2 regions of the Micromonospora sp. NPDC049201 genome follow, and region 2 is predicted to be linked to the other one. Evidence: riboswitches for the same ligand, from Rfam matches in the RefSeq annotation. Region 2 holds a riboswitch; the other holds the start of a gene.
The links. Region 2 has a riboswitch for S-adenosylmethionine ahead of ACZ6O5_RS05805 (aminotransferase class V-fold PLP-dependent enzyme). Riboswitches for the same ligand answer to the same signal wherever they lie in the genome.
Positions count from the first base shown of each region.

Region 1: linked by a shared signal. The riboswitch ahead of ACZ6O5_RS02040 (ABC transporter substrate-binding protein) and the one ahead of ACZ6O5_RS05805 (aminotransferase class V-fold PLP-dependent enzyme) in region 2 are both predicted to bind S-adenosylmethionine.

Region 1 covers NZ_JBVJHM010000001.1:517,438-526,577, reverse strand. The annotation lists gene ACZ6O5_RS02055 (acyl-CoA dehydrogenase family protein) at 1-701, opposite strand, end outside; gene ACZ6O5_RS02050 (PadR family transcriptional regulator) at 698-1,261, opposite strand; gene ACZ6O5_RS02045 (EVE domain-containing protein) at 1,301-1,741, opposite strand; SAM riboswitch class IV at 1,849-1,959, shown strand; gene ACZ6O5_RS02040 (ABC transporter substrate-binding protein) at 2,202-3,065, shown strand; gene ACZ6O5_RS02035 (amino acid ABC transporter permease) at 3,096-3,875, shown strand; gene ACZ6O5_RS02030 (amino acid ABC transporter ATP-binding protein) at 3,872-4,615, shown strand; gene ACZ6O5_RS02025 (carbohydrate ABC transporter permease) at 4,616-5,536, opposite strand; gene ACZ6O5_RS02020 (ABC transporter permease) at 5,533-6,552, opposite strand; gene ACZ6O5_RS02015 (extracellular solute-binding protein) at 6,549-8,228, opposite strand; gene ACZ6O5_RS02010 (RibD family protein) at 8,322-9,011, opposite strand; gene ACZ6O5_RS02005 (GTP cyclohydrolase II) at 9,008-9,140, opposite strand, start outside.
Region 2 covers NZ_JBVJHM010000002.1:420,404-429,543, forward strand. The annotation lists gene ACZ6O5_RS05785 (AI-2E family transporter) at 1-707, opposite strand, end outside; gene ACZ6O5_RS05790 (GroES family chaperonin) at 834-1,181, shown strand; gene ACZ6O5_RS05795 (hypothetical protein) at 1,263-1,430, shown strand; gene ACZ6O5_RS05800 (PrsW family intramembrane metalloprotease) at 1,446-2,891, opposite strand; SAM riboswitch class IV at 2,915-3,036, shown strand; gene ACZ6O5_RS05805 (aminotransferase class V-fold PLP-dependent enzyme) at 3,081-4,352, shown strand; gene ACZ6O5_RS05810 (FUSC family protein) at 4,366-5,598, opposite strand; gene ACZ6O5_RS05815 (HD domain-containing protein) at 5,668-6,303, shown strand; gene ACZ6O5_RS05820 (DUF4031 domain-containing protein) at 6,229-6,579, opposite strand; gene ACZ6O5_RS05825 (FAD-binding oxidoreductase) at 6,611-8,011, shown strand; gene ACZ6O5_RS05830 (hypothetical protein) at 8,013-8,522, opposite strand; gene ACZ6O5_RS05835 (glycerol-3-phosphate dehydrogenase/oxidase) at 8,590-9,140, opposite strand, start outside.

The DNA.
Region 1 (9,140 bases), on a different contig from region 2:
GCGCGCACCGGGTAGTCCTCCAGCCGGAACTCGGAGACGTACATCTGGGCGGCGACCACGTTGCGGACCAGCCGGTACGCCGGGTGCCGGCTGTCGGCGGCGAAGAACACGTACCCCTCGGGGCCCTCGACGTCGGCGCGCCGGCCGAAGACCGAGACCAGCCCGGCGACGTTGCCGTTGCCGATGTAGTACTTGCCGCCGGTGGCCCGGAAACCACCCGCGCCGTCGGGGGTGAGCAGCATGTCGGTGGCGTAGATGTCGGCGCCGTGCGGACGCTCGGAGAGGCCGAAGGCCATCACGTGCCCCTGGTCGAGCAGCTCGGCGGCGCGGGCCCGGGCGGCGGCGTTGCCGCTCTGCCACACCGGCCCGAGGCCGAGCACGGTGACCTGCCAGGTGTACCAGTAGCCGAGCCCGTAGAAGCCGAGGATCTCGCTGAGCGCGGCGTTGCGGGCGGTGTCCCAGCGCTTGTCGGCGTCGCCGCCGCCGTCGGCGGACGGGGTGAGGAACGTGGCGAAGAGGCGTTCCCGGGCGGCGAAGTCGAGGAAGTCGGCGTACCACTCGCGGGCGTGGTAGCTGTCGACCAGGGCGCGCTTGCCCCGGGTCTCGAACCAGTCGATGGTGGCGCGCAGCAGCCGCCGCGAGGTCTCGTCGAGGTCGGCGGGGGCGTAGTGGTGCGGGTGGAACAGCAGCGGGTCGCTCACGCGGGGGGCCTTTCCGGGTCGAGGTCGCGGAGGGTGGCCAGGACGTCGTCCAGCCAGGCCAGCACCATCCGCTCGTACGCGATGCCGCCGCGCAGCACCACGTGCTGCAACGCCGCCCGGGCGTCGGGTGCGGCGGAGCCGAAGTCGCGGCGCTCGCCGGCCAGGTAGCCGGCGAGGACGGTCTGGTGGTCGGCGCGGTAGCGCTCGACCTCGGCGACCAGGAGCGCGCGCCCGGCCGCGTCGTCGAACGCGGCGCCCCGGATCTTGACGGCCAGTTCGTGCCGGACCGCCTCCGGCCGCACCGGGGCGTGCAGCCAGCCGACCAGCGCGGCCCGGCCGGTCGGGGTGACCGACCAGAGCTTCTTGTCCGGCAGGCTCTCCTGACCGATCTCCTCACCGGTGATCCGGTCGTCCTCGGCGAGCTGCTTGAGGACCCGGTAGATCTGCTGGTGCGTGGCGGTCCAGAAGCGCCCGATCGAGCGGTCGAAGCGACGCGCCAGCTCGTAGCCGGAGGCGGGTTGCTCCAGCAGCGAGACGAGGATGGCGTGCTCCAGCGACATGCCGGCCATCTTGCTATGCACTTTGTTGCATAGCAAGAGCTAGTCCGGCAGGTACTCCCGCACGGCGGCGAACTGCGCGACGGTCAGGTAGGACGGGTTCGCCGCCTGCGGCTGCCGGAAGACCTCCGCGCCGGCCAGCCGGGGGTCGGCGCGCAGCACGGCACGGCGCACCCGCAGCGGCTCGTCGAGGACGGTCAGGTCCAGCGGCAGCGTCCACGGCCCGCCCGGCTCCCCCGGCCGCGGGTCGCCGGCCACCCGGCCCAGGCCCCACACGCCGTACCGGAGTCGGCCCCGGCTGCCGCTGGCCCAGAACACCACCGGCTGACCGGCGCGCATCAGGCGGATCCGGTAGCCGGGACGCACGCACCAGCCGGCCACCCGCGGATCGGCGGCGAAGCGGGCGGCCAGGTCCGTCTGCTCCGCGTTGCCCTTGATCAGCCAGGCGCCGAGATCGTCGAGGGTCACCCGCGGGGAGGTCATCCGGCCATTCTGCGTCCCGGCGGCCGGAGCCGCCCGGTAAGGCACGGCCGTGAGGGTGGTCATAACGGCTGGACGACCGGCGCACCGGTGCTGCTAGCCTTTCGGCAGGTCATGAGCGCCAGCGTCAAGCCCCGGCTCGCTGGCCGGCAACCCTCCGCCACGGTGGGGTGCTCCGGGTGAGGACCAGGCGCCGGCCGCAGCCGGCGCAAGCGTGGCCTGGCACCCAGGTCAGCACCGACGGACCAGGGAGACCCATGTTCGCACCACCCCCCATCCGGGTCGGCCTCGCGCTGGTCAGGCGTCGCCACGTCGACCTGATGCGGGTGTGCAGCGACCGCTGTCGCGACGCGCGCTGAGCGACCGCTCCACCCTTCCCCGATCCACCCTTCCGGCTCCGCCGTGCCCGGCGGCGCCGGCACCGGCACGCGTCCCGCGTGTCCGTCCACTCTGGAGAGACATCGTGCGTATCCGTACCGCCCTGACCCGCGTCGCCGCGCTCGGCGCCGCCGCCGTGCTCGCCGCCACCGCGCTGACCGCCTGCGGCGGATCGGCCGGCGACGCGGCCGACAACCCGTACGGCCTGCTGCAACCCGGCGTGATCCGGGCCGGCACGCTCACCGACGCCCCGCCGAACGTCTTCCTCAAGGACGGCGAGTTCACCGGCTTCGACAACGACCTGCTGCGGGCCGTCGCCGGCAAGGTCGGTCTGAGGGTGGAGTTCGTCGGCACCGACTTCTCCGCGCTGCTCGCCCAGGTCGACAACCGCAAGTTCGACGTGGGCAGCTCCTCGATCACGGTCACCGAGGCGCGGAAGAAGACCGTCGACTTCGGCAACGGCTACGACTTCGGCTACTTCGGCCTGGACGTGCCGGCCGGCTCCGCGATCACCGGCTTCGACCAGCTCGCCGGCAAGCGCGTGGTGGTGGTCCAGGGCACCGTGCAGGACGACTTCGCCACGAGGGAGAAGCTGAACCCGGTGCGGGTGCCCGACTACAACGGCGCGGTCAACCAGCTCAAGGCCGGCACCGCCGACGCCTGGATCGCACCGGCCGAGATCGGCGACAAGTCCGCGGCCGACAGCACCGGCAAGATCAAGGTCGCGGCGAAGCAGCTCAGCCCCGCGCCGACGGCGTACGCGGTGGCGAAGGGCAACGACAGGCTGCGCGAGGCGTTGGACAAGGGCCTCGACCAGGTGATCGCCGACGGCACCTGGAGCCGCCTCCAGGAGCGGTACTACCCGGGCCGGCCGATCCCGGCCGACTTCACCCCCGGCAGCGGATCGGTCGCCGTGCCGTCGCCGTCGGTGGCCTCTGCGAACCGGTAACCGGGCACGAGCGGGACGGACGGAGCGGACATGGATCCACTGAGCACCCTCTGGGAGACGTTCTTCGACTGGGGGTCGATGCGCGAGGCGCTGCCCGAGATGCTGACCGTCGGGCTGCCGAACACGCTGATCCTGGCCGCCTCCGCCGCCCTGCTCGGCTCGGTGCTGGGCATGCTGCTGGCCGTCGCCGGCATCTCGCGTACCCGCTGGTTGCGGTGGCCGGCCCGGGTCTACACCGACGTGTTCCGCGGCCTGCCGGCCGCGGCCACCATCCTGCTCATCGGCGTCGGCCTGGCGCCGCTGGGCATGGAGGTCTGGGGGCCGAACCCCTACCCGCTGGGCGTGCTGGCGCTGTCGCTCATCGCCGCCGCCTACCTCGGCGAGATCTTCCGGGCCGGCATCCTGAGCGTGGAGGCCGCCCAGTTGGAGGGCGCCCGGGCGCTCGGCTTCTCCTGGGCCGAGTCGATGCGGCTGGTGATCATCCCGCAGGGCGTACGCCGGGTGCTGCCCGCCTGGGTCAACCAGCTCATCGCGTTGATCAAGGACTCCAGCCTGGTCTACTTCCTCGGCCTGCTGGCCAGTCAGCGGGAGCTGTTCCGGATCGGCCAGGACTACGCGGCGAACACCGGCAACCAGTCCGCGCTGCTGCTGGCCGGCCTGTGCTACCTACTGCTGACCGTGCCGCTGACGCACGCGGTCAACTGGCTGGACCGGCGGCTGCGCCAGGGCCGCCCGGCCGCCCCGCCACCCGAGCCCGACACCGACCTGACGCCGGCCGGCGTCACCCCGACCGGAAGGGACCCGCGATGACCACCGGCACCGCCACCTCGGTCAGCCTCGCCGTCCGCGACGTGCACCTGGCGTTCGGCGCGCACCGGGTGCTGCGCGGCGCGGACCTGGACGTGGCCCGGGGCGGCACCGCCTGCGTGATCGGACCGTCCGGCTCCGGAAAGTCCACGCTGCTGCGCACGATCAACCGGCTGATCGAGCCGGACCGGGGCGACGTGCTGTTGGACGGGCGCAGCGTGCTGCACGACGACCCGGACGCGCTGCGGCAACGCGTCGGCATGGTGTTCCAGCAGTTCAACCTGTTCCCGCACCTGAGCGTGCTGCGCAACGTCACGCTCGCGCTGCGGAAGCTGAAGGAGCTCGACCGGGACGAGGCGGAGGCGGTGGCCCGCGCCCAGCTCGACCTGGTCGGGCTCGCCGCGAAGGCCGACGCCCGGCCGGCGCAGCTCTCCGGCGGCCAGCAGCAACGCGTCGCCATCGCCCGCGCGCTCGCGCTGCGCCCGCAGGTGATGCTCTTCGACGAGGCCACCTCGGCGCTGGACCCGGAGCTGGTCAAGGGCGTGCTCGCGGTGATGGCCGACCTCGCCGCCGCCGGCATGACCATGGTGGTGGTCACGCACGAGATGGGCTTCGCCCGCACCGTCGCCGACACGGTCGCGTTCATGGACGCCGGCAGGGTGTTGGAGGCCGGGCCGCCGGCCGCCGTGTTCGAGGCCCCCGAACACCCCCGGTTGCGGCGGTTCCTGTCCCAGGTGCTCTGATCAGCCCTTGACGGCCCCGATCAGCACCCCCTTGATGAAGTGCCGCTGGATGAACGGGTAGACCGCGACGATCGGCGCGACGGTCAGCACCACCACCGCCATCTTGATCGCCTCGGTCGGCGGCATGGTCACCCCGCTGGCCGCGCCGGAGGTGTGCGGCGCCTGCCCGGCCAACAGGTAGCTCTGCAACACCCGCTGGATCGGGTACATGTCGTTGCGGTCGATGAACAGCAGCGCGTCGAACCAGACGTTCCAGTAGCTGACCGCGTAGAAGAGACCGACCACGGCGATCACCGCGCGGGACAACGGCAGCACGATGCGGCCCAGCGTCCGGAAGTCGCTGGCACCGTCGATGCGCGCGCTGTCCAGCAGTTCCTGCGGGATGCCCTGGAAGAAGCCGCGCACCACCACCAGGTTGAACACGCTGATCGCGGACGGCAGCACCAGCGCCCAGATGGTGTCCTTGAGCCCGAGCCCGGTGACCACCAGGTAGCGGGGCACGAGCGGGGGGTAGACCAGGAACGGGATCAGGAAGTACGCCAGCAGCCAGCGGTGCCCCACCGTGCCCGGCCGGGACAACCCGTACGCGGCCAGCACGGTGACGGTCAGCGCGATCGCGGTGCCGCAGACGGTGACCAGCGTGCTGATCCACAGCGCCCGGGTGACCGCGCCGCCGGCGAAGATGGTGGCGTAGGCCGAGGTGTCGATGCCCTTCGGCACCACCACCAGGCCGCCCGCGTCGGCGATCGTCCGGCGCGACGAGAGGCTGGTCACCAGCACCACCCAGAGCGGGAAGAGGACGCCGAGCACCAGCAGGGTGAGCAGGGTGGCCTTGAGCGCCTGACCGACGCGGGTGGGGGGTTCCTCCCACACCGGGCGGTGGGGCCGCGCGCGCGGCGGCCGTCGGATGATCACGGTCATGACTTCGAGTAGATCCCTCGTTCGCCGAGCAGGTGCGCCACCCGGTTCGCGGCCAGGATCAGCACCAGGCCGACGACGGCCTTGAACAGGCCGGCCGCCGCGCCGTAGCCGTAGTTCCCGGTGGCGATGGAGAAGTGGTAGACGAAGGTGTCGAGCACCTCGGCGGCCTGCCGGCCGACCGCGTCGCGTTGCAGCAGGAACTGTTCGAAGCCGACCGAGAGCGCGTCACCGAGGCGCAGGATCAGCAGCAGCACGATCACCGGACGCAGGCCGGGCAGCGTGATGTGCCAGAGTCGCCGCCACCGGCCGGCGCCGTCCGCCGCGGCGGCCTCGTAGAGGCTCTGGTCGATGGTGGACAGCGCGGCGAGGAACACGATGGTGCCCCAGCCCACGTCCTTCCAGACCGCTTCGGCGGTGACCAGGACGATGAACGTGTCCGGGTTGGTCATCACGTTCCACGGCTGCATGCCGGCGTCGCGCATGGTCTGGGCCAGCAGCCCCGCGCCGCCGAGCATGGCGACGAAGAAGCTGATCACCAGCACCCAACTGAAGAAGTGCGGCAGGTAGACGATGGTCTGGACGAGACCGCGCAGCCGGCTGGAGAGCAGGTTGTGCAGCATCACCGCGAGCAGGATCGGCAGCGGGAAGAAGAACACGAGCTGGAACGCGGTGATGGCGAGCGTGTTGCGGAACGCGTCCCAGAACGCCGGGTCGTCGAAGAGGAGCTGGAACTGGCCGAAGCCGATCCAGTTGCTGTGCGTGAACGCCTGCCAGGGATTGTCGCCCAGGTACGGGTTGTAGTCCTGGAACGCGATGACGTTGCCGGCGATCGGCAGGTAGCTGAAGACCAGCAGCACCAGGAAGCCGGGCGCCACCATGGCCAGCAACTGCCAGTCGCGGCGCAGCCGGCTGCGCAGCGGCACCCGGCGACGGCGGGGCGGTCGGCGGCGGGCCGGTGGGGCCGGCTCGTCGGGTCGGACCCGCTCGGGCCCGACCGCGACGGCCGGCTCGCTCACTTGGCCGCCTTGGGCAGCGAGTCGGCGAGCAGCTTGCGGGCTTCCTCCCCGCCGTTGGCCTTCCACTCGGCGACGATGGCGTCCGCGTCGCTCAGTGGACGCCGGCCGCGCAGGACGTCGGTGAACTTGTCCTCGGTCGGCACCTGGTTGGCCTTGTAGGCGGCCGGCATCTCCAGCTTCACCCCGGCCCAGGGGTTCTTCTCCAGGAACTTGACCATCTGGTTGGAGTAGTTCAGCACGTCCGGCACGTAGCGGGGGGTGTCCGGGTACGGCCCGATGGTGGGGTTACGACCGCTGATGAAGAAATACTGGTTGGCGATCTCCTTGAACGCCAGGTCGGTCTTGACCGGCCCGTTCGGCGACGTGGTGTGGTGCTTGCCCTCGACACCGAAGTCCCGGAGCTGGGCCTCCTGGCTGCCCAGCGGCGCGGAGCACCAGTTGATGACGCGCAGCAGTTCCTGGACCCGGTCCTTGCCGAGGCCCTTCCTGACGAAGGTGAACGAGATCGGCTTGTCCTCGCCCCAGACCAACGGGTCGCCGCCGGTGGCGGAGAAGATCGGCACCGGCTGGATGTTCAACGTCGGGTTGGTCTTCTGGTGCTCGGCCTGGGCGCCCTGCCAGAAGCCGATGCCGTCCTGCTTGAACACGATGGCGCCGTTCTTGGCGAACAACTGCTTCGCGTCCGCGCCGCGGCTGGCCACGATGTCCGGGTGGACCAGGCCGTCCTTGTAGATCTTGGCCATCACCTCGAGCGCCTGGCGGAACTCCGGCGTCTCGTACTTGAACTCCGGCGTCCCGTCGGAGCGCAGCCGCCACCCCTGGTTGGCGCCGGGCACCCGGTGGAACATCTGGATCATGGCGAAGACGTCGTCGAACGCCCACACCTTGCGCGCCGGGTCGGTGACCTGCCGGGCCGCGGTCAGCAGTTCGTCGAGGTTGGTCGGCACCCCCAGGCCGCGCGCGTCAAGGAGGTCCTTGCGGGCGAACAGCGCCCAGGGGAACGGCCCGTCCGTGGGATTGGGCACGGACATCAGCCGCTCGTTCCACACCGCCTGGCGCCAGGCGCCGGTCGGGAAGCTGGCCAGCATCGGGTACGCGTTCGCGGCGTCGCCCCGGAGGTGGTCGGTGAGGTCCTCGAAGAGCGCCTTGATCGCCTCGGCGAAGCGCGGGATCTTCTCCACCTCCCAGCTCGGCACGCAGAGCAGCTCCGGCACGTCGCGGGCGCTGAGCATGGCGTTGAGCTTGTCGGCGTAGGTGACGCCGTCCTGGATGGTGAAGTTGACAGGCGTGCCCAGCTCGGCGTTGACGGCCTGGAGGTAGGCGCTCTGCGCGATGCCGGGCGGCGCCGGCCCCCAGGCGGGCGTCATCGCGGTGATCTGCTTGCCGCTGGTGCCGGGTTTGTCGGTGATGGCGTCGACCAGCGTCGCCGGGTAGCTGGTGTAGCCGTCGGGCACCGGGCGGGTGCCGACGATGTCGGGCTTGACGGCGCCGGGCAGGTCCTTTCGCGTCGGCAGCAGGCCGGAGACGGCGTCGAGCTGCTGGGAGGCGCCGGAGCCGGCGGGCTTCTCGGAGCATCCGGCGAGCAGCGGGCCGCCGGCGGTGGCGGCCACGCCGAGGCCGACCAGGCCGAGGAAACGGCGACGGGAGGCGCCCGGATCGGGGTGGTGCACGCTCATCGATACCCCTTCGGGAGGGATGCATTCGTATGGATGAGCAACAAACTAATCTCGACCGTGAGCTTGCACAAGAGCGAACCGGAGCGGCGTTGGTCAGGCCCGGCAGCGGTCGGAGAGCGCGTAGCGCGTCAGCACCACGTCGCCGATCTGGCGCACCTCGACCACCCGGGCCCGGCGACCCGGGTGCCACGGGAAGCGGCCCTCCCCGACGAACCGGGGGGCCCGGCCGTCCCCCACGAAGAACGGCGCGACCACCAGGTGCAGCTCGTCGGCGAGCCCGGCGGTGAGGAACTGGCGGTGCATGGTGCCGCCGCCCTCCACCATCAACCGGCCGACCCCGCGCCCGGCCAGGTCGGCGACGACCGCCTCCGGGGTGACCGGCTCGCCGGCGTCCACCACGGTGGCCACCGCGCCGACCTGCTCCCGGGCCTTGTCCACCACCCCGCTCGGGCAGTAGACCAGCTTGACGCCGTCGCCGACGGTGAAGAAGCGGGCCACCGGGTCGAGGTCGCCGCTGCCGGTGACCGTCACCTTCACCGGGGACGGGGGCAGGCCCCGGGCCACCCGCTCGGCACGCCGCCGATCGCTGCGCACCAGCAACCGGGGGTCGTCGCGGCGGACCGTGGCCGCGCCCACCATGATCGCGTCGCACCCGGCCCGCGTCGCGTCGACCCGGTCCAGGTCGTCGTCGTTGGAGAGCAGCAGCCGCTCGGTGGTCGCGTCGTCGATGTAACCGTCGATCGACATCGCGCAGCTCAGCAGCACGTACGGGCGGGTGGTCACGGCACGAACGGCAGGTCGAGGGCGTGGTCGGCGCGGGTGACCTTGGCCGCCAGGTAGTCGGCGTTCGCCGGGGACAGGTGCACGCCGGTGACCACCCGGTCGGCCACCGCGACGCCCAGCCCTTCGAGC
Region 2 (9,140 bases):
AGCGTCGCGGCGGTGCTGAGCGCGCCGCTGGTGAACCGTTCGGTGTTGCCGTTGATCCAGGCCTGCGCCTCGTTGATGTAGCGGTCGAGCTGGCTGTCGGACAGGTGCAGCGGCCCGGTCTTGAGCCAGTCCTGGATCTGCCGGACGCCCTGCGAGGACTTCTCGCTCAGCTCCGGCACACCCTGGATGAACTCGTTGACCACGAGCGTGAGCGTGCCAATCACCGCCGCCAGGCCGCCGACCAGCACCACGCCGGTCGCCAGCGAACGGGGGAACCGGGCCTTCAGCAACCAGCCGACCGCCGGGGCGAGCAGCGCCGAGAGCAGCAGCGCGACGGTCAACGGGATGATCACGATGCTGATCGTGCCGACGATCTTGAGGAGTGCCCAGGTGACGATGCCGATCACGATCAGCCGCCAGCACCAGGCGGCGGCGATGCGCAGCGCGTGCGGCACCTCGGTGTCGTCCCGGCTGACCGTCGAGGAGTGCATCGCGGCCGGCGGCGGGGCACCCACCACGGCCGCCGACGGCGACGCCACCGGACCCGGCGAGGTCGGCGACGCCACGCCCGCGTCCGCCGGCGTCGGGTCGTCCTCGTACCGGCGGGACCGGGCCGACTCACGGCCTGTCTCGTACGCGCGGCGGAGCCGTCCGCGCATCCGCTCGAAGCGGCTCAAGCGCACCTCCCGCACAGTTGACCCACCCATGTCACAGGGGGGGACAGGATACGTCCGACCGCCCCACCCTAGGGCGCTCCCGCCACACATTGCCCCGCCGCCGCTCCCGGCAACCACGACGGAAGCCGCCGCTCGGCACGCGGTAGCGTCTGGCGTGTGACCGCCGACCAGAGTCTCGACGCCGGGCTGCCCATCCGCCTGCTGCACGATCGCGTGCTGGTGCGTACCGAGGGTAGTGAGGGGGAACGCCGCTCCACCGCCGGCATCGTGATCCCGGCGACCGCGGCGGTCGGCAAGCGGCTCGCCTGGGCCACGGCGGTCGGCGTGGGGCCGCACGTGCGCTCGATCGTGTCCGGGGACCGGGTGCTCTTCGACCCGGACGACCGCTCCGAGGTCGAGCTGCACGGCCGGGCGTACGTGCTGCTGCGCGAGCGCGACGTGCACGCGGTGGCGGCGGAACGGGTGGAGGACAGCGCGACCGGCTCCACCGGGCTCTACCTCTAGTCCGCCGCCCCTCCCCCGGCGCCGTTTGCGGCGCTGCCCGGCGGGAAGCCCAGGCACCTCAGTGCGCCCTGGGGAGGGACCATGCCGATCGTGATCAAGAGGATTCTCGCCTGGGGGTTCCTCGCGTTCCTGATCTACTTCATGGCGTTCCGGCCGGACGGCGCGGCGCAGCTGTTCCGGGGGATCGGGGCCGCGCTGATGGCCATCGCCCAGGGGCTCGGCGACTTCCTCACCGGCCTCATGGCCTGACCCCGACCGTGCGGCTCAGCCGTGCGGGTGCCAGGCGTGCGGGCCGTAGCCCGGGGGCGGCGGCGGGGCCAGCACCACCGGGATCGGCACCACCGGCTCGTCCGGCGCCTCGACGGCCCGCCGGGACCCGTCCGGGAACCGCAGGTGGTAGCGCTGCCCGTCCCAGACCCCGACCGGCGCCTGCGGATCACGACCGACGAAGAACGACCGGTACGCGGCGATCGCGTCCAGCAGCTCCCGTTCCTCCCGTGCCGTCCGGTCCCGCTCGGCGGGCTTGCGGTCCAGCCCTCGGCGCATCCCGTCGCGCAGCAGCGCCAGCCGGGTCGCGGCGAACTGGTAGCCGCGCATCGCCTTCACGCCGCCGTCGCCGGCCACCCGCCGGGCCCAGGTGCGGGCCGCGTGCCGCCGGCCCAGGCTGCCCAGCGCCGCCACCTCGGGCGGGGTGAGCCAACCGGCCCGGACGTAGTCGGGCAGCGTGCGCTCGGTGAGCCGGCCCTCCCAGGCCCGCAGCCAGACGGCCAGCCCCACCATGCCGAAGAAGATGGGCACCATGACGCCGAGGTAGCCGTAGAGCACGATCACCTGCTGCCCGGTGGCCTGGGCCAGGGACGGCAGCAGGTTCCAGGTGCCGTGCAGCATCATGGCCAGCAGCAGGCCGGCGAGCGGGGCGAGGATCCGCACCCGCCGGTCGGCGGTCCGCGCGGCGACGCCCAGCCCGACGCCGGTCATCGAGGTGAACAGCGGGTGGGCGAAGCCGAAGAGCAGGATCCGCACGATGAAGATCGCGATCACCTGCTGCGCCCCGGTGGCCGGGCCGTACTCCTCCACGCCGGTGCGGTAGCCGTATCCGCCCAGGTAGAGAATGTTCTCGACCATGGCGAAGCCGACCGCGGACAGCCCGCAGTAGACCAGCCCGTCGGTGATCCCGGAGATCTCCCGGCGCCGGAAGATCAGCAGCAGGATCGGGCCGGCCGCCTTGGTCAGCTCCTCGATGAACGGCGCGACGAGCACGGCGGTCAGCGCGGCGGGCAACCCGCGGTCCTCGAACAGTCGCGCGCCGGTCTCGTTGACCAGCAGCGAGATGGCGGTGGAGACGAACGCGCCCCAGGCGAAGCAGAAGATCAGGTATTTCAGCGGCTCGGGTTCGTAACGGTCGAGCCAGAGGAAGCAGGACACCAGCACCGGCACCGGCAGGATCGCCGCGATCACGCCGACCAGCAGTGCGTCCGCGCCCAGGCTCTCGCCCAGCGTGAAGACCATGAACAGCGCGCCGGCCGCGATCAGCAGCACCACCGCGGCCAGCGCCAGGAAGCGCCGCCAGCCGAGCCGGCGCAGCGGCATGCGCGGCGTCGACGCCCCGGGCGGCGGGACGGCGGGCGCGGGCGGCGGCGGTGCTCCGCCGGGCGGGGTGACGGCCATGCGGTCAGCGTAGCCACACTCGCCCCACTGGTCCGGCCGCATCGTGACGGCTATGCTACCGGGCAGGTCACGAGCGCCAGCGTCAAGCCCCGGCTTGCTGGCCGGCAACCCTCGTCGAGTTCGCGGTGGGGTGCCCCGGGTGATGACCGGGCCCAGCGCCGCGTCGCGTGCTGGGCAAGCGCGGACCCCGTCCCGGCACCCCGGGGTCCCCTGTGACCCGGAGGCTCCGCCATGACCGTCACCCTCGTACCCGCCCTCCCCACGCTGCCCGTTCCGGTCCGGCCGGACCCGCTCGGCGTGCTCGGCGTACCGGGAGAGATCAACCTGGACCACGCCGCCAGCGCGCCGTGCGCGCGGGCCGCGGCCGACGCGGTGGCCGAGCTGCTGCCCTGGTACGCGAGCGTGCACCGCGGCGCGGGCGCGCTGTCCCGGCGCTGCACGCTCGCCTACGAGCGGTCCCGGCAGACCGTGGCGGACTTCGTCGGCGCGCGTCCCACCGACCACGTGATCTTCACCCGGAACACCACGGACGCGGTGAACCTGCTGGCCCGGGCGCTGCCGGCCGGCACCACTGTGGTCACGTTCGGCGGGGAGCACCACGCGAACCTGCTTCCCTGGCCACGCGGCTCGGTCCGGCTGCCGGTGCCGGACAGCCCGGCCGGCGCGGTCCGGTCGCTGAGCCTGGCGCTTGCCGAGCTGGCCCGTGACGCCCGGCCCGGCCGGCCGGTGCTGGTCGCGGTGACCGGCGCCAGCAACGTCACCGGCGAGTGCTGGCCGGTCACCGAGCTGGCCCGGGTGGCCCACCGGTACGGCGCGCGCATCCTGGTCGACGCCGCGCAGCTCGCCCCGCACGCCCCGGTCGACGTGGCCGCGTCGGACGTGGACTACGTGGCGCTCTCCGGCCACAAGCTGTACGCCCCGTTCGGCGCCGGCGTGCTGGTCGGGCGCGCGGACTGGCTGGACGCCGCCGCGCCGTACCTGGCCGGCGGCGGGGCCACGGGTCACGTAGGCGCGGCCACCCACGACGTGCGGTGGGTGACCGGCCCGGCCCGGCACGAGGGCGGCACGCCGAACCTGCTCGGCGCGGTGGCGCTGGCGGCGGTCTGCGCGGCGTTCACGGCGGCGGACCGGACCGCGCTGCACGCCCGGGAGCAGGCGCTGCTGTCCCGGCTGCGGTCCGGCCTGGCCGCGCTGCCGGACGTGGTGGAGCTGCGCACGTTCGGCCCGGACGCGCCCCGGGTGGGCATCGTCAGCTTCGTGGTCGCCGGGCGGGACTCCGCCGAGGTGGCCGCGCACCTGGCGGCCCGGCACCGGATCGGCGTGCGGGACGGCCTGTTCTGCGCCCACCCGCTGACCCGCCGCCTGCTGACCGAGGCCGCCGCCCGCTCGGCCCGCACCGACCTGCCACCCACCGCGCTGCGCGCGAGCCTCGGCCTGGGCACCACCGCCCACGAGATCGACACCCTGCTGACCGCGCTGGCCGCCCTGGCCCGCCCCCGCTGACCCCGGGTGGGGGTCAGCCGACCGGCGGGGCGGTGGGGGACGCGTCGGCGGGCTGGTCCTTTCCGTGGAACGCCTGCCGGACCAGGCGGTTCGCCTCCTCCTGGTCGATGCCGGACGCCACCATCAGGTCGCTGGCGGTGGTCCGCACCTGGGCGATCACCACGCTGCCGGAGAAGCCCACCCCCTCGGCGTACGCCCGGCTGGCCTCGCTGACCGCCCGCAGCACCCGCTCCCGGGCCTGTTCCGGCTCCTCGCCGACGGCGAACTCGTGCCGGAGCAGGCGTACCGACTCGGCGAGGTGGGCGACGGAGTCGGGCATCGGCTCGGGGATCGACTCCTCGTCCTCGATCATGGTGACCGCGCGGCGGATCAGCGTGCCGCTGTTGCGCATCGCCCGGTCGATCGGCTCGGCCGCCTCCGCGTAGTGGGTCAGCTCGCTGCGCCGGTGCCAGCGGGCCGGCGAGATGGTGATGGTCTCCTTCGCGCCCTCGATGGCCTCGCTGAGCGCGGCCAGCTCCTCCTTGTTCTCCCGGAGCCGGAACAGCGCCCGCTGGGCCGCGCCCCGGTCCCGGTTGCGCAGCGCCTCGGCGCACACGTCGAGCTGCTCGGCCAGCAGGTCCAGCGCCGGCCGGGCGGCCCGGTTGATCACCCGGAGCGGGTTGAGCGGCAGCAGGACGGCGGTCACCAGCAGCGCGATGCTGCCGCCGATGAAGGCGTCGACGAAGCGCGGGAACTCCAGGTTCTGGGTGGACGGGCTGAGCGTCACGATCAGCACCGCGGTGGCCGCCGCCTGGATCACGATGGCCACGCTCGCCCCGGCGAAGATGGTCAGCAGGATCGCCGAGGTCACCACCAGCGCGAGCTGCCAGGCACCGGTGCCGAGGAAGTAGATCAGCACGTCGCCGACGAGGACGCCGACCGCCACCCCGATGATCAGCTCGACGGTACGCCGGAACCGCTGCCCCACCGAGGCGGCGAGCGTGCCCACCGCGGAGATCGGGGCGAACACCGGTTGCGGGTTGTGCAGCAGCCGGTGCGAGACCAGGTACGCCAGGCCGGCCGCGAGCCCCGCCTGCAACGCCAGGCCGAACGCGGTCCGGACCCGGTGCAGCCGGTCGTGCAGCGTGGCCTTGCTCCGGTGGCGCAGCTCGTCCATCGCGGCGGCGATCCGTGGCCCGTCGAGGTCACCCAGCGCTTCGCGCGTCGTCAAGCGCCGCAGGAACGGCGGTCGTCGGTCCTGGGCCATGGCGGGTACTACCCGCCCCGTCCCCGGTGAATCCTCGCCCCGACGACGGAGTGGGGCAGACTGCACCGGATGGACGAGCTGACGACGCGGTGGCGGGCGACGGCCCGGGCGGCCGGCGCGACCGACCCGGACGCCGTGGCGCGGGCCGGGGCGCGGCTGCTGGCCGGCTGGCGGGAGCCGCACCGACACCACCACACGGAGGATCACCTGCGGGCGGTGCTCGACGTGGTCGACGCGTACGCCGATCGGGCCCGCCGCCCGGACCTGGTCCGGCTCGCGGCGTGGTGCCACGACGCGGTCTACGACCCGCGGGCCGGCGGCGACGCCAACGAGCGGGCCAGCGCCGACCTGGGCGACGCGCTGCTCACCGCCGCCGGGCTGCCGACCGCGGCGGTGACCGGGGTACGCCGCCTGGTGCTGCTCACCGCCGGCCACGCGGTCGGACCGGACGACCCGGACGGCGCGTTGCTCTGCGACGCCGACCTGGCGGTGCTGGCCGCCGCGCCGGACGACTACGACAGGTACGCCGCCGCGATCCGCCGCGAGTACGCCCACGTGTCCGAGCCGGACTTCCGCGCCGGCCGGGCCGCCGTGCTGCGGCACCTGCTGGCCCTGCCGGCGCTCTTCCGGCTACCCGAGCCGCACGCCCGCTGGGAGGCGCCCGCCCGCGCCAACCTGACCCGGGAGCTGAGCACGCTGAGCTGAGACCGGCGCGGCCGAGGCGAAGACGTGTTTCGGGCGGCGCAGGCCGCCGGCGCGCAGCAGGCGGACGATCTCGCGGGACGGGACCACCGTCGCGCCCAGCCAGACCGCCACCCGGAACCGCTCGGCGGGCAGGTCGTAGTGGTCCCGGTCGAAGCCGCGCCGGCCGGCGCCGAGCAGCTCGGCGAAGGCGTGCAGCTCCGCGAAGGAGACGTCGCTGATCAGGTGCGACCAGAGCCGGCCGCGCCAGGGCACCGCGGGCGGGTCCAGGTAGAGCATCGTTCCAAAGTACGCCGGTAGCCTTCCCGGCATGGCTGCCCATCCCCTCCTCGACGAACTGCGGGACGCGCTCGGCGAGTCCGCCGTGCTGACCGACCCGGACCTGCTGGCCGGGCACGAGCGGGACGAGGCCGACCTGTGCGCCTCGGGCACCCCGCTGGTGGTGGTCCGCCCCCGGGACACCGCGGGCGTGGTCGCGGCGGTACGCGCGGCGGGCCGGCACGGCGTACCGGTGGTGCCGCAGGGCGCCCGGACCGGGCTGGCCGGCGCGGCGAACGCGGTGGCCGGCGCGCTGGTGGTGAGCACGGTGGCGATGGACCGGATCGTGGAGATCGACCCGGTGGGCCGGATCGCCGTGGTGCAGCCCGGCGTGGTCAACGCCGCGCTGGCCGGGGCGGTGCGGGCGCGCGGGCTCTGGTACCCGCCGGACCCCGGTTCCTGGGAGTCGTCCACCATCGGCGGCAACGTGGCCACCAACGCCGGCGGCATGTGCTGCGTGAAGTACGGCGTGACCAGCGAGTACGTGCTCGGCCTGGAGGTGGTGCTCGCCTCCGGCGAGGTGCTGCGCACCGGCCGGCGCACCGCCAAGGGCGTCGCCGGGTACGACCTGACCCGGCTCTTCGTCGGCTCGGAGGGCACCCTCGGCGTGATCACCGAGGTGACCGTGGCGCTGCGCCCGCCGCCGGAGGCGGCACTGACCCTGGTGGCGGTCTTCGGCACCACGGCGGCGGCCGGCGGCGCGGTGGCCGGCATCGCCGAGCGGGGGCTCACCCCGAGCCTGCTGGAGCTGCTGGACCGAACGCACCTGCGGGCCATCGAGGCGTACCAGCCGATGGGGCTGCGGACCGACGCGGAGGCGCTGCTGCTGGCCGCGGTGGACACCGGCGGCCGGGCGGCCGACGACCTGGCCCGGATCGCCGAGGTGTGCACGACGGCCGGCGCCGACGAGGTCTGGGCGGCCACCGACGCGACCGAGGCCGCCGCGCTGCTCCAGGCGCGGCGGCTGGCCCACCCGGCGATGGAGCGGTTCGCCGCCGAGACGTTCCCGGCCGGCAACGGCGGCCTGGTCATCGACGACGTGGCGGTGCCCCGCGGCCGGCTGGCGGAGCTGCTGGACGGCGTGGCCCGGATCGCCGTCGCGTGTGACGTGCCGATCGGGGTGGTCGGGCACGCCGGCGACGGCAACATGCACCCGAACATCGTGGTCGACCGCGCCGACCCGGCCAGCCTGGAGCGGGGCCGGCGGGCCTTCGACGAGATCATGCGGCTCGGGCTGGACCTGGGCGGCACCTGCACCGGCGAGCACGGCGTCGGGCTGCTCAAGCGGGACTGGCTGGCGCGGGAGATCGGCCCGGTGGGTGTCCGGGTGCACCAGGCGATCAAGGCGGCGCTGGACCCGGCCGGGCTGCTCAACCCCGGCAAGGTGCTCTGACTCAGCCCTTGTCGTCGGCGGGCGTGGCCTGGGTGAGCAGCAGCAGCACCTCGTACGCCACCGGCGGCGCGGGCTCGCCCGGGCAGTCCTGGATGGTGACGGTCAGCCCCGGCGGGATCAGCAGCGTCGAGGTCAGCACGCCGATGCAGAGCTGCCGGTACCGCCGGGCCTGGTCGGTCTCCCGGGCCAGCGCCGGGTCGGCGAGCATCCGCTGCAACCGGGACGTCTGCTCCGGGTTCAGCGAGCCGGTCGCGTCGACGCCGTCACCGGCGCAGTCCCGGCACTGCCACCGGCCGGTCGGCTCCACGTCGAGCGTGCGGACCGGGCCGTCCCCGCCCAGCCGCTGCATCAGGGTGACGAGGTTCCCGGTCGGTGTCGGGGTGGCCGAGCCCTGCTGACCTGAGGTGGTGGCGCTCCCGGCGTCGCCGAGGAGCGCGCAGCCGGTCAGGGCGGTCGCCAGCAGGACGCCGACGGACAGGGCGGGGACGCGCGACCACGATGGGCGAACCACGCGGGAAACCTACACTTCCGTAGGTAGCGCGCACTAGCCGTCGAGCGGCCGTTAGGGGTAGGGCCGGCTAGCGAGGTGCGGCCGGGAGGTCGGTCCCCCGGTCGGCCGCGAAGCCCCGCACGTCGGGCGCGCCGAGCCGGGCCGCGTCGGCCCCGATGTCGTCCGGCATGAGCTGCGACGCCCGCTCGGCCTCCACCCGCGCCCGGTAGTGGGCGACCTCCCGGGCCCGGGTCGCCGCGTCCCAGCCGAGCACCGCGCCCATCAGCTCCGCGACGTGCTCCGCCGACTCCAGGCCGCGGTGGCTGGTCTCGATGGAGATCCGGGTACGCCGGGTGAGCACGTCCTCCACGTGCAACGCGCCTTCGGCCCGGGCCGCGTACGTGACCTCGGCGGCGAGGTACTCCGGCGCGCCGGCCAGCGGCGAGGCGAGCAGCGGATCGGCGTCGACCAGGGCGAGCAGGTCCAGGGTGAGCGTGCCGTAGCGCTCCAGCAGGTGCTCCACCACCCCGACCGGCACCTGGTGCCGGCGGGCCAGGTCGGCCCGGTCCCGCCACATGGCGGCGTACCCGTCGGCGCCGAGCAGCGGCAGGTCGGCGGTGCGCGACGGGCGGGTCCGGC